3 regions of the Proteus vulgaris genome follow, and region 1 is predicted to be linked to each of the others. Evidence: predicted binding sites of a transcription regulator. Region 1 holds the regulator's gene; each other region holds the start of a gene.
The links. Region 1 encodes Fur, which represses iron uptake genes when iron is present. Its sites were predicted from a motif close to ATAATAATGAGAACNACTATCAA; they were not measured.
Positions count from the first base shown of each region.

Region 1 (4,904 bases):
TTATGATTTCCCAATTGCTGACAATGCATTAAGAACGTCTTACCAATTCTACGGTGCTAAAGATAAAGTGACCGGTGGTGGCGTTAATGATGTTTATGATGGGCTGGCATGGTTACAAGCACTGACTTTTGGTTATACCTACAATGTATTTGACTTCAAAGTAGAAGGAACATGGGTTAAAGCTGAAGGTAATCAAGGTTATTTCTTACAACGTATGACTCCGGGTTGGGCGACATCAAATGGTCGTCTTGATGTGTGGTGGGATGGTCGTTCTGACTTTAACGCCAACGGTGAAAAAGCACTTTATGCGGGTGTAATGTACGACCTGAAAAATTGGGATCTATCTGGCTGGGCGGTAGGTACTTCTTATGTTTATGCATGGGATGCTAAACCAAGTGGTAAAGCCATTTATGATCAAGGTCAGCGCATCAGAGAAAGTGCGTGGAATGCGGATATTATGTATACGGTTCAAGAAGGTCGCGCTAAAGGGACACTCTTTAAGCTTCATTATACCCGTTATGATAACCATTCCGATATCCCAAGTTATGAAGGTGGTTTTGGTAATATCTTCCAAGATGAAAAAGACGTTAAATTTAACGTAATTATGCCATTTACTATTTTCTAATATCAGAGTGAGGATAAAGTGTATTAATTGCACTTTATCCTGAATAAAAATAAAAAGCTAAATACGATTACGATAAGTAAAAATAACTAATAGAAAGAGTAGGGATAAATTAAAAAGAATAAATATTATTCTCAAAAATTAGCCTCGTTAATAAAGTGAAGTTGTCAGCAGTAGTAAAAAGTAGAAGTAAAGTCGTCATGTCATGTTATGTCGTCTGAGATAAATGTGAGTGGGTTATGTTTATCTCTTGAGCTTCAGTTATTTCGCAAAATTTGCGTAAGGTATTTACCCTAAAAGGCAGTCAGAGTGGGTATCGTAGTGGGGGGTAAATACCTTTATTTTTAAATCCTTTCTTTTTCGTCCTTTTCATCCTTGTGCGTTTTTTCATTCTATGGCAAATTTCTTCTCATTCATTTTATCTCTCCTTAATTTATTATTCTGCATTGAATACTATTTAATAATGCACGTTTTCAGGAAGAAGCATGTTAAAGCGATTGGATGATTTTTTATTAGAACCACCATTGAAGCCTTTTAAAGGTATAAAACGATTTATTGTTGAATTTCTTTTTTTTGGTGTGAAAGAAGCGCGTTCTTGTTTATTTGCGGGATTTTTCTTTTTTATTTTATTTGTAACACCAAGTAAAGGAATATTAGGGATACCTCGTTATGACGTTTTACTTATTCTCGCTATTGCTTTCCAATTATGGATGGTATGGGGAAAACTCGAAACATGGGATGAATTAAAAGCGATCTGTTTTTTCCACATTGTTGGTTTTGTGATGGAATTATTTAAAACATCAGCGGCAATTGGATCGTGGAAATACCCTGATTTTGCTTACACTAAATTGTGGGAAGTCCCTTTATTTACAGGGTTTATGTATTCCGCGGTAGGAAGTTATTTAATTCAAGCATGGCGTTTTTTAAAAGTACGAATTGAACATTATCCACCTTATTGGATGGCAACTTTGGTTGCGCTCGCTATCTATATTAATTTCTTTTCTCATCACTTTATCGGTGATTATCGCTGGTATTTAACTGCCTTTATTTTAGGTCTTTATGCCCGTAGTGTGGTTTATTTTACGCCTTATGATACAGAGCGAAAAATGCCACTATTATTGGCTTTTGTTCTGATAGGTTTCTTTATTTGGCTTGCTGAGAATTTCGGTACATTTTTTGGCGTATGGCAATATCCTAACCAAATTGGTGCTTGGTCTGCTGTACATGCAGGAAAATGGGGCTCTTGGTCACTGTTAGTCATTGTTACATTTACTATCGTGGTTCATTTAAAACATATTAAACACAGTATCAGTGTGGCTAAGTAGAGTTATCCTCGGATTTTAGGCAATAAAAAGGAACTGTAGACAGTTCCTTTTTTTTACTGAGAGATTATCCAGAATGAATTATTTCTCATCATGTGCGTGGCTATCTTCTTTACAATTGCCTTCAGCACAGTGGCCATATAAATAAAGGCTATGATTGGAAAGCTTGATACCATGACGTTCAGCGATGTTTCTTTGGCGCACTTCAATCGCATCATCTGTAAACTCGATAACTTTACCACAATCAAGACAAATTAAATGATCGTGATGGTGTTGTTGAGTTAATTCAAATACTGATTTACCACCTTCAAAATTATGTCGGGTAACAATACCAGCATCGTCAAATTGGTTTAAGACGCGATACACGGTTGCCAGACCAATCTCTTCACCGATATCGATGAGTTTTTTATAGAGATCTTCAGCACTGACATGATGGCACTCAGGATCCTGGAGCACTTCCAAGATCTTTAAGCGAGGAAGTGTAACTTTTAACCCAGCATTTTTTAACGCTTTATTATTGTCGGTCATGCGGATTTAATCCTGTTGCTAATGGTGAATTTAATTTTTGTGCTCACTAATAGGGTTGATTCATTAACACTCGGGTGAATAAATAACCTTATTGATTATAGGCATGATATTTAAAAATAAACACCCCTACCTATCACACTATCTTAGCACACCATTGAATAATTATCATTCTCAATATTGAGTATTTATTTATCCCAGAATTTCATCTAGGCTCATTTCTTCTTTGATTTGAGCAACCCAAGCATCAACACGCTCTTCGGTTAATTCTGGTTGACGGTCTTCGTCAATCGCAAGGCCGATAAAGTGATTATCATCTGCAAGCCCTTTAGAGGCTTCAAAATGGTAACCTTCTGTTGGCCAGTGACCCACAATGACAGCACCACGAGGTTCAATAATATCGCGGATTGTGCCCATTGCATCACAGAAGTATTCTGCATAGTCCTCTTGGTCGCCACAACCGAACAGTGCAACCAGCTTACCGTCAAAATTAATATCTTCTAGTGTTGGGAAAAAGTCATCCCAATCGCATTGTGCTTCACCATAATACCAAGTAGGAATACCTAGTAACAGAATATCAAATGCTTCGATATCTTCTTTACTGGATTTTGCGATATCATGAACTTCGGCATTATCAGCCCCCAGTCTTTCTTGAAGCATTTTGGCAATATTTTCAGTGTTGCCGGTATCACTGCCGAAGAATATACCTATGATTGCCATAAAGTGAGATAACCTCTTTTATTCTATATTCGTTATACTTCAAATTGTTGCGTTGTTGGCTACGTTAATTCGTACTAATTACATACTTTGTATGTACCAGTAACGCCTTTACTTACCACCTAGCCACACTTCAAAATAGTTAGAGTATATTTGTCTGTGTTTGAACAATTACTAGTGAAAAATAAACATCTTGTTTTCATAATAGAAAACTAAAAAACGTATTTTGACGAAAATAGCAGTGTAATTCTGTCGAATTTGTGTGGTTTAGCTGCTAGCTATTCTCATTTTGATGTATTTTCAAGGCGTGATTTTGCGCCAATTGTTCTAGTAATATTTCTTCAATAAGCTCGCTACGGCTAACATTTCTTGCAGTCGCCAACTCATTAAGTGCATTCACAGCGTCCTCATTTAATTTCAACTCAACTCGACGTAAACCATTGACTCTGTCTCGTCTTAATTGGTTGCGTTTATTAATTCTAAGCTGTTCATCCCGAGAAAGCGGGTTTGTTTTAGGTCGCCCAGGTCTGCGTTCATCTGCGAACAAATCCAGTGTGGTGCGATCAGTTTGTTCTTTTGCCATAAATTTTGCTGTGAAAGGGCGTATACCAATGACTAAATTGCGAAACGCCCAATAATACCCCACATAGTGGCGTCCTGCCACTGCTTCCTGAGTTTAACCTATTGTCATTTGGTCTTTTTATCGACAGATTGCGTGATTAAGTACAATAATTATACATTCAGCTAAATTATTACTTTCTTAATGGCGTCACTTTAGGCAATAAATTAAGCTTTGGATAAAAAACGACGAATAGCGTTAATAACAGTGCTAGGCTTTTCTGAATGTACCCAGTGTCCAGTATTTGCTACGACAAAAGCGCTAGCTTGCGGAAATTGGCGTGCAATATCATTACGGTATTCATCTAATATATAAGGTGATAAACCACCGCGAATAAATAGCACCGGATAATTCCAAGCAGGAACTTCTTTCCAACCAATAATGTCTGAATAAGCATTTTTGATTGCAGATAAATTAAATAGCCATTCACCACTTTTAAATGATTTAAGTAAAAACTGAATAACTCCCTCTTCTTTAATAAAGGGACTCATAATTTCTACTGCATCTTGACGTCGTGTAACTTGAGCTTTACTGACGGCTTCGAGTGCCGCAAAAATGTTATCGTGGCGACGGACATTGTAAGCTACAGGTGACATATCTATTACGACAATGCGAGCAATTCGCTCTGGTGCTAATGCCGTCATTGCCATTGCTATTTTTCCCCCCATGGAGTGCCCAATAATGATGGCTTTTGAGATATGTAAACTATCAAGTAATGTAAGTACATCTTGTGCCATATCTTGATAGTTCATACTTTCGCTATGAGGAGAATGTCCATGATTACGCACGTCAATTTGGATCACGGAGTGGTCTTTGCGTAGATCACGCCCTAATATGCCTAAATTATTTAAGTCACCAAAAAGACCGTGGATCAAAACAATAGGTAAATCGGATGCAGGTGCTGTTTCAGGTTGATGTAATTGATAATTTAATAATGTATTGAGTTTCATGTTAATGACCAAAAAATAATTGCGATTTTTTCTATGATGACATGCACAAGGTGCTAAGCCAACTTATCGTAATAATATGCGTGAGTGATTAAGAGCAGAAATAATTGATAAGGGAAATTTATAAAAAACTAGATAAGTGACATTATCTA
Region 1 covers NZ_CP090064.1:1,151,526-1,156,429, forward strand. The annotation lists gene chiP (chitoporin ChiP) at 1-625, shown strand, start outside; gene LW139_RS05475 (DUF817 domain-containing protein) at 1,108-1,947, shown strand; gene fur (ferric iron uptake transcriptional regulator) at 2,026-2,472, opposite strand; gene fldA (flavodoxin FldA) at 2,662-3,189, opposite strand; gene ybfE (LexA regulated protein) at 3,461-3,769, opposite strand; gene ybfF (esterase) at 3,973-4,755, opposite strand.

Region 2 (4,904 bases), 1.2 Mb from region 1:
CTAACGCATGACTAATATCATCACCTAATGTCACGATATCTAACGAGCGTGTTAGCGAGTAAGCAATCACACTTCCAATCACAACCAACACAGTAATTGGGTACAGAACATCGAAACTACGCCCTTGCAATGAACCCACAACCCAATGACGGAATTGATCAAAAACACGTTCATCACTATTGACCGTAACAAGTTGAGTAATAGCGAGTAAAACGACAGAAAGGGCAACACCTGCAAGCACCATTCTCACAGGATTAAGTCCGTGTCTTACACCACCAAGAAGATAAACACCAACACCCGCGCAGAATGCCCCTAATAAACCAAACCACATATAAATAGTGACATCAGTGATCCCCGTTAATGCAATAACAGAGACGATCGCCACCATTGCTCCAGCATTAATGCCAAACAGCCCCGGATCGGCAAGTGGATTACGTGTTAAAGCTTGCATTAACGTTCCTGCTCCACCTAATGCAACGCCAATCACTATTGCTAATAATGTGCGAGGAAAACGTAGATAACGTACTAATAAGTGCTCACTATTTGTCGTATCAAAATTGGCAAAAGCCTGCCATGTTGTATACATAGAAACATGCCTGCTTCCAACAAATAAGCTTAATAGTGCAAAAAAGAACAATAGGAGAATAGCGCCTCTTATTCCCCACTTTATGCTGTGGTGAGAAGTAAACATACGTTATTACTTATGCTGACTAAAACGCGCGACCATATCACTGATAATTTCTTGCGCGCTGTAATAATCAATACGAAACGAGTTTGCACCTAAACCATAAACTTGCTTATTTTTAACAGAAGGCAGATTTGCAAGAATAGGATCAGCCATAAATATATCGGCTTCTTTAGCGGTTCCACTTAATAGAAACGTTGTAGGTGCAGTGAGTTGTGTTAAATGCTCATATTGAGCCCACACAAAATCTGAAACGGGTTTATCTTTCGGTTGCCAAGCAAGATCTGCACTTTCAATGGTGAAACCGAGTTGTTGTAATAGTACTGCATGAGGACTGGTAGGTAATGAAACGGGATTAACAGTACCAGCACCAAAATAAGAGATAATATTGACCTGACCTTCCGGCAGTTGTAGCGCCTCTTTCCCTTCTTTTACTAAGCTTGCAAAATGCTGCAATAGTATATCCGTCTCTTTTTCTTGGCCTGTCGCTTGTGCCAATTGTAAAGCCAAGCTTTCCCAACTCTGTTTGCCGTAATCTAAAACAATAGTCGGCGCGATTTGTTGAAATTGTTCAACTTGTGGATAAACCGTATCACCACCATTTACGGAAACAACGATTAAATCAGGTGAATAAAGATAAGCCATCTCTAATGAAACACTGCCTGCTGACCATAATTTTTCAACCGCTCTTTCTTTTGCCACTTTATCCCATTGAGCAAAATATTGCCCATTTGCTGCGGTTGAACTTGCAACGACGGGGGCTTTCATTGCGAGTAATGTCCCTGTGATAGAAACCGATGCAGATAAAATACGTTGTGGTTTTGCTTTTATTTCAACTTTAGAACCATCCACGCTAGTAAATGTACGAGGCCAAGATTCACTATCTGCACCCACATCAGAAGCGCTAGCGGTATTAACAAAGAGAGAGAAAAGGAAAAAAAAGGTAGTAGAAACAGCGGATTTAAACATAACTAATTTCCAAGTAAGCAAGCTTTACTTTAAATAATAAATATAATTATTAATGTTAATCATAATCAATATCATTAACAACAAACATTTATGTGCTTGTAATTGGAAAAATGCGAATGAGTGCACAAAAAACAACTTTATAAAAAAGCACTTAAGTCTAAATTCAACTTAAGTGCTTTCGCTAGCTCACTAATTTAATTGAAAATCTAATGAGACAATTAAAGGGTTCAATAGGTTTTCAGGTTTAGGGCCTATGGGCTTTACACGTTTAACCGCAGCAATAGCCGCATTATCAAGAGAAGAAATACCTGAGGTACTTTCTATCTCAACCCTTGAAATTGTACCTTCTGATGTTAGTGAAAAACTCACCACCACCTGACCTTCATGTTGCATGCGACGAGCTTGTGATGGGTAGCGTTTATGACGCTCTATTTCTCGGCGCAGTGAACTAATATAGTGATTGTCAGATTCACCTTGCCCTATTCCTTTCTCGCTTAACGCATGACTTCTTCCTGCTAACGAGCTTGCCGTATGTTGCGTTAAGCTTTCTGCCGAGGCTTCTGAAGCTGTTTGCGCTATTTGGCTTTCTAAATCACGCTGTTTTGTCGGCTCTATTTTTTCTTGCACCACCTGTTTTTTTACGGGTGTAATTGGTTTTAGAGGTATGGGCTTTTCTTTTATTTTTTCAGGTGTTTTTTTTGGTGCTTCAACAAACTCCCCTTTTTCTGAACTTGGTAAAACAATGGCGCTGTCTTGAGGTTCAATTTTTTCAATCGGCTCAGGCACCACTGTAGATTGTTGAGGTGATGAAAATACCACTTGGTAAACGGATAATGTATTTTCTTGTTGCTGATGAATATGGTGTGCACTTTCTGTCATAGAAAGTGAACGCAACACCCAACTTAATACGCCGATATAAACTAACGATATGCCAATCAGCCAATAATAAATATTAAACGGATGCCTGACAGAAAGTGCCAACATAAATAAAAGCTCCTTACTCTCTTTTAATTAAAATTGTGCTGTCACACCTAATCGGAATGTTCTTCCGGGTGCAGGCATACCTGATCGCGTTAAAGGATCAATGTAATATTCGTTTAATAAATTACTGCCTGTTATTTCAAAAGATAAATTAGGGCTATATTGATAGTTAATATAAGCATCAACGGTAAAGACTTTTGCCCAACGCATTGGGTTATTATTTCTGCCATACATCTGACTCGGTAATTTTTCTTTTAGCCATTTCTCATCTTTATTTTCCACTTCTGATGAATAAAGCCAACGACTACCAATTTCTAATTTATTGTCGAACCAACGAGTCCCTAAATGTAAATTAACCGAATATTTAGGTTGGATAGAAGTACGTAAAAAACCACCGGGATAACCCCCCGTCATACATTGTTTAACACCTAATAACCCTGAAGGATCGTAGTTACTAAAGGCATTTTTATCACATACTTTATTTTTATGGCTATAAACTAAAGCCGTATCCATAAAAATAAAGCCATTATCAAAGCGAGCTTGAACCTCTAACCCCTCTAATATTTGCTTTTCAAATTGCCTAATTTGCCAATTCGCATCTCTATCAAACACATTTTCAATATTGGTACGAAAATAATTTATTTTAATATCAGCATGGCGCTCAACATTTAGCCAATCTGTCAAATCGAAAACAGCCCCAAATTCTGTACTTTTCGCACGCTCGGGTTTTAATTTAAAACCGTAATAACGCGCTTTTGACCCAGAAAAACCACTGGTATCTTCAAATAAACTGGGTAACCGTAGCTGCTCAGTATAACGTCCATAAAAACGCAATATATCGTTGGCATATACCGTCGCAGACACTAAGGGTGAAAATGCGCCATGATGATAGCTGGCCTCTGGTGCAAAACTATCTTTATCATCATCAAGATAAATAGGTATTGGATTAGAAACGCCCATTTCATATTTATTAACTAATTCACCTGTAATTGGATCAGGTACTTTTTCATTAATATTAATATAACCGTTTAACAAAATATTATTGCTTTTTAATAACTCTCCATATTCATCAAAACCCCAATATAATAACTCTGTTTTCATTGGTCTCATAGTAGTAGAGTTGAAAACAACATTTCCATTCTCATCACGGAGATATGTTCTATTTTCAAAATGCATTTGTTTTGAGATTTTTATTTTACGATTAATTTCTTTTTTTATATTATCAGGTAGTTTTTCATACTCTGGATGAGTTAATTTATACGCTTGTACTATCCTTCTTTTTTCTCTAAGTTCAGGATCTCTTATTACTCTTTTATATTTTTCTGGTAACTGTTGTTCCGTAATTCCACATAGAGTGCCAACTAAATAACACTCTTCCTGTGTCAATGTTCTTTTATAACTTACTATATATCCTCTAATAGAGGGAGTTTTCTCATAACCTTTTACGTTATTCCTTCGCTTATTATTTAAAAAAGTATCTGTTAAATGATAATAATGGTATTTCCCACCCGCAGTAATGGCTAACCAAGAAAGTGGCTTCCAATCTGTGGAAAGGGCTAAATTAATTTCATGACGCTGCCCTGCTCGCCCGGCGGTAACAAAATCAAGCCCTGTAGGTACTTCCAATTCATCACTGTCTAATTTTTCAAACTGATAATTACTGGAAAATGAAATAGAAAATTGAGGTGATAATTTAAATATAGAAGATAAATCCACACCATAGCGGTTATTTTTTTGATAAAGAGAAGCTGTATCAATAAAATGGGTATCTACTTTTGCATCCCATTTAGATAAATACCTTTCGTCATAATCAATCTCCATTGAGACTCTGGGTTCACCACCACGAGTATTCGTATGCCCTGAAGTTAAATTACCCCATAAACGTAACAGAAAATCCGCTTGCTTATCTTCTGGTTTCCACTGATAAGTTAATATTCCCGCCTGTTGATTAATCGTTGCTAGTGGCCATTGAGTCACGACATTTTTTTCGTAACGAGCCCACTCTAATCTCAGAGGCATAATATCGCCAAACAGTAAGTCTGTGTATCGATAGTTAATTGAAAAACGATGTGTTGATTCAGGGAATAATGTTCCTTTTACTAAAAAGGAACGATTACGACTGGAGGTATTAGGGACTTCATTTCCAGGACGATAAATATGAGCAATAAAAGGAACATAAGGCGTTAGCCTTAATTTATAATCAATAGAATGGATTGCCTTCATATCATCCGTTTCTAGATAAGCTTTTGTATTTCTTTTTCCTGCTAAA
Region 2 covers NZ_CP090064.1:4,371,833-4,376,736, reverse strand. The annotation lists gene LW139_RS20505 (FecCD family ABC transporter permease) at 1-586, opposite strand, end outside; gene fepB (Fe2+-enterobactin ABC transporter substrate-binding protein) at 698-1,654, opposite strand; gene LW139_RS20495 (energy transducer TonB) at 1,844-2,638, opposite strand; gene LW139_RS20490 (TonB-dependent receptor domain-containing protein) at 2,666-4,904, opposite strand, start outside.
Region 2: a site for Fur is predicted at 1,707-1,729, ahead of fepB (Fe2+-enterobactin ABC transporter substrate-binding protein). Genes of this name have one in related genera too.

Region 3 (4,904 bases), 1.2 Mb from region 1:
TTGCTTCACGCACCTTTGAGCCTCGTAATGAAGTGAAAGGTCAAGTAGCAAGGGTCTATTTCTATTTACATGACCGCTATAACCTCTCAATGTCACGTCAGCAACAACAATTATTAATGGCTTGGGATAAGGCTTATCCACCAACGGTATGGGAAAAAGAGCGTGATAATCGCATTGCTCGTGTCGTTGGATATCATAATCCTTTTGTAACGGGAGAAGTGAAGTGGCAATTAGGACATAAAAATAGTGGTGCCGGATTATCTGCAACAAATAATGCACCTGTCACTAAAGCTAAAACTGAAACACCTAAACAAGTAAGTACAGCACAATCTGAAAGTATTAAGGGTAATATAAATAGCAAGATTTATCATTTTGCCCATTGCTCTGGTTATAAAACCATGTCAGATAAAAATGCTGTCTTCTTTAAAACAGAGAATGAGGCTATTAAGGCTGGTTATCGTTTAGCAAATAATTGCAAACAGCCTTAAGGGTTATTATTGAGATTACATCCAACGACGAACGTGGCGACAATATTGTTGCCACGCTTGTGGAAATAACTCACTTAAGATCTTTTCTTCACGTACTATCGTATAGCGATCAGTAATAAAGTAAAACGCAATCGCAGCACCCAAAAATCCCCAATTACCAAAAATAAAAAACAGTCCAATACTGATATCCAAAAAACCGAGATACATAGGATTACGGCTAATTTTATAAGGGCCACTTGTCACTAATTGTCGAGGTGTGTGATTGGGATTAGGAGATGTTTTTTGTTTAATAAAAAATGAGAGGCAATAAAAAAGCCAGATCCCAGAAGTCGTAATCGTGAGTAAACCTAAATAAAAAAAGAAACCCATATTCAGAGAGCCTGAATGAAGTTCAAAACCAATAAATGGAATTAGGTTAAGTAGTAACCAATAAATAAAAGGTAATCGTAAGAAATTCATTTACTCCCCCTAAAATAACATTTATTGTTATTTTTATGTTAAGTTCATCTCGTTATAGATCGACTCAGTATTGAAAATATTTTTCTTTTGTCATTATACTGTCATAAAGCTTCGTTAATTTTCACTCTAACTCCATGATGGGGAATATGAATGATAGAAGCAATGGAAATATCTCGTTACTCACAGAAAACCGGCAACAACCGTTCATTGATGTTTAATGTTCAGGATTGTGACCGGTTTTTTTGTTTTCTGCGACTAAACAGAGTCTGAAGGGGACTCATCGGTAAGCGAATGGAATACAAATAGAGATGTCGATGACTTTTTGAAGACTAACAAGGGTAAATACCACTATGAGTAGACAAAAAGCAGCAACACGTTTACGCCGAGAAAATAAACGCACCTCACGTAAAGAACAACGTAATGGGGCGCATCGAGATAATGTTATGGTTTTACCAGGATTTGGGGATATTGATACCATTGGTATGGCGAGAGAAAAGCGTGATGAACGCTTGTTATCTCCTCGCAATGAAGTACAACGCCAATATATGAATGCAATTAAACATCAAGATCTTATTTTCGCTACAGGGGAAGCAGGGTGTGGCAAAACCTTTCTCAGTACTGCAATGGCTGCCGATGCCTTAATTAATAAAGAAATAGAACGTATTATTGTTACTCGACCAGTGTTGCAGGCAGATGAAGATCTTGGGTTTTTACCTGGTGATATTGCGGAAAAATTCGCACCCTATTTTCGTCCTGTCTACGACGTATTAGTGAAACGTTTAGGCGCTTCATTCTTACAGTATTGTTTACGTCCTGAAATTGGCAAGGTTGAAATTGCACCTTTTGCTTATATGCGAGGCCGTACTTTTGAAAATGCATTTGTTATTTTAGATGAAGCACAGAATGTTACTGTGAATCAAATGAAGCTATTCTTAACTAGAATGGGTGAGAATGTCACTGTTGTGGTAAATGGAGATATTACACAGTGTGATTTACCTTCTGGTGTACCGTCTGGATTAGCGGATGCTCTTATTCGATTTGAGGCTAATAGTCGAGTAGGTGTGATTAAGTTTATGCAGGAAGATTGTGTGCGATCTACATTATGTCATCATGTATTAGCTGCTTATAATGATTAAATTGGGCATAAGAAATTTTTTATAAAATAAAAAAGGCTGCATATTATTGAGGGAGTTAATATGCAGCCTGTACAGCCAACGTTTAATCTTTAATTTATTGCTTAGCTTACGTCTTCATTATCCATAACATGGTGACGTTCAGCGTGATAACCTTCTTCGTCATAACCAAAACGCCAATAAGGAATGGCATAAATTAAGCTACGATCATAACCGTTATCACGACGAATATGACGTCTTAATGCACGAATAATTTTGTCTTCACCTGCAATCCAAAATGCCACATCTTCAGCAGGTAATTCCCATGACATAAATTCATTAATTAAGTTTTCAGTTTGTTCTTCAACTGAGCCAATCAGCCAGATTATTTCTAATCCATTAGGACGTTTAATTTCTTGACGATGCGTTTCGTCTTCTACTCGGATAACGACTTTTCCTTGAACATTAGGCTGCATGGTTTCAATTAAAGCCATTAAAGCAGGTAATGAACTTGGATCGGCTGCCATATAGTAATGTGACGCAGGGGCTAAAAGGGGATCAGGGCCACCTGGATTAGTGATCCCAATGTAGTCGCCTTGCTTAGCATTTAGTGCAAAATGAATAGCTGGGCCAACATCGTCATGAACGGCAAATTCAATGTCTAACTCTTTTTGCTCTGGGCGAATAGCACGAACACTATAAGTTCGTACAATCGATCTTGGTTCGCCTTCAGGCCATTTAGGGCCTTTTTCAGAAAAACCCGGTACTGTAGGCTTCACTTGACCTTCTAATGGTAAAAATATTTTTAGATGTGCGCCCGCTGTATCAGCAGGGTAAGTATCTAAATCATCACTAGTAAAGGTAATACAGCGCATTCCTGGCGTGACATCAGTAATACGTTTTACTTGAACTAGGCGAGGAGGCGCTGGTTTATAAATGTTTTTTTCTTGAGGTGTTTTTTGGTTACTCACGTTTTTTTACCTGACTCATTTAATTGTTTTTTCGATGTAGATATTATCATTTTCAATTAATAATGATAGTCATTATCAACATTAACTTTGATTTAGTAAAGTGAGGTGTATGTTTTACTTATCATTGTGTGATTAGGCTCAAATTACGATAAAGAAAAAACTTAAAAATCAATGTAATAAGCTTGTGGTAATAATTCAGAGGCATTAATTAGAGAAATTAGAAGAAAATAAAAACACTAAAATACAATGTGGTAGGCGGGGGCTGGTATTATTTTATTTGAAGAAAGAAATAGTTTTAGATAGTTGAAATAAAGGCAGAAAAATCAATTAATACAGTGAGTAAACTTAAAATAGTATACTCACTGTATTTTTATATGACGCCAGTAATAGATTAAGCTTTAGGATCTGGGCCAAATCTGTTGTCGCCTTTAGTTCCTTCTAGGCACATAAAGACAAAAACAATTAATCCACCAACAGCAGGAATAAATGCAAGTAAGAACATCCAACCTGATTTATCTTGGTCGTGGAAACGACGAATAGTTACAGCAAGGCTAGGTACGATAATAGCTAAAGAATAAATACCGATAATAATACCTACAATCGAACCTAATGAACTCGTTTCACCAGTGTTCATGTCTATTGATGACATTAAAATAGCATATAGAACAGTAATGATAATGGTATTTACCAGAGTAAACATCCAATATTCTTTTCTGCGAGCACGACCTGAAAAGTTAGCGTAATTATTTTTAATGACTTCCAAATACCAATTCATGACTTCATCCTTAATTTAGTAGCAACAATACGTAAGCCTAGTTTAGGTGATCTTTCTTAGCAATTAAGATAATTCTAAATTATCAAAATATATTTTTTAAAAAGACATTATGGTCATTCCCTCTATTTCATAGGGATATAAGCTTAATTTTTAAGTTAATCAAATAGGTAATATCTAAATGATGCACAATATACGTCTTTATAAACTAATACAGGTGTGGAGTGCTAAGCGGCGGGTATCATAATTACTTTAGAAATTGAATTCAACAAGTACTCTATTTTATTTCTAGTGAAGATGGCTTTTTATAGGATTTTTTATATCTTTATTTATCGTCATAACAGAATAAAAAAGATTTTATCCCTTACTATTAATCAAAAATGATGTATTTATAGTTATTTTATCAATGCGTTTGATTTAATTTTAGTTAATTATGGGAAATAAGAAAGGGCTAAAATAATATCAGCCCTTTGTGTTTATTTTACCGTTGTGCGGTACTATGTTTTATATTGCTGTGTGTGTTTTGCCTTTACTTCACTTTCATTCCCGCAAGCGTCATTAAGAATCGAAAAAGAGAAGAAACCGCAAATAAAGCTAAAACACTACAAAACCAAATTGTAATTAGCCAGCCCCATTTTTTTAATAATGAGGGTTTGCTTTGTATTTGTGGATCAGTGATAGCCTTCTTCATAATTGGTTTTTCCTCTGAAAACGTAATAACTCCAGAATGTGTAAACGAGAATAATTGGAATAATAAAGAGTGCGCCAACTAGCATAAATCCTTGGCTTTCTGGTGGTGCAGAAGCTGCTACAAAACTCACGGCAGGCGGAATAATGTTAGGCCAAATACTGATGCCTAATCCGGCAAAACCTAAGAAAATTAAAGCCAATGCTCCAAAGAAAGGAAGATAATGTCCTTGTTTTTTTATCGAACGCAAAATCAGCCATGAGCTGTATAACACTAAAAGTGGAACGGGCAAAAAGAAGAACAAGTTAGGTAACGTGAACCAGCGTTCAGCAATGGCAGGTTGTGCTAGTGGCGTCCATGCACTAACAACAGCGATCACAGCAAGCATTACCAGTGTCAGTGGTTTAGCAACTT
Region 3 covers NZ_CP090064.1:2,385,696-2,390,599, reverse strand. The annotation lists gene LW139_RS11645 (endonuclease) at 1-488, shown strand, start outside; gene LW139_RS11640 (methyltransferase family protein) at 504-947, opposite strand; gene phoH (phosphate starvation-inducible protein PhoH) at 1,298-2,083, shown strand; gene LW139_RS11630 (siderophore-interacting protein) at 2,185-3,030, opposite strand; gene LW139_RS11625 (DUF805 domain-containing protein) at 3,422-3,805, opposite strand; gene LW139_RS11620 (DUF2474 domain-containing protein) at 4,332-4,493, opposite strand; gene cydB (cytochrome d ubiquinol oxidase subunit II) at 4,474-4,904, opposite strand, start outside.
Region 3: a site for Fur is predicted at 3,087-3,109, ahead of LW139_RS11630 (siderophore-interacting protein). Genes of this name have one in related genera too.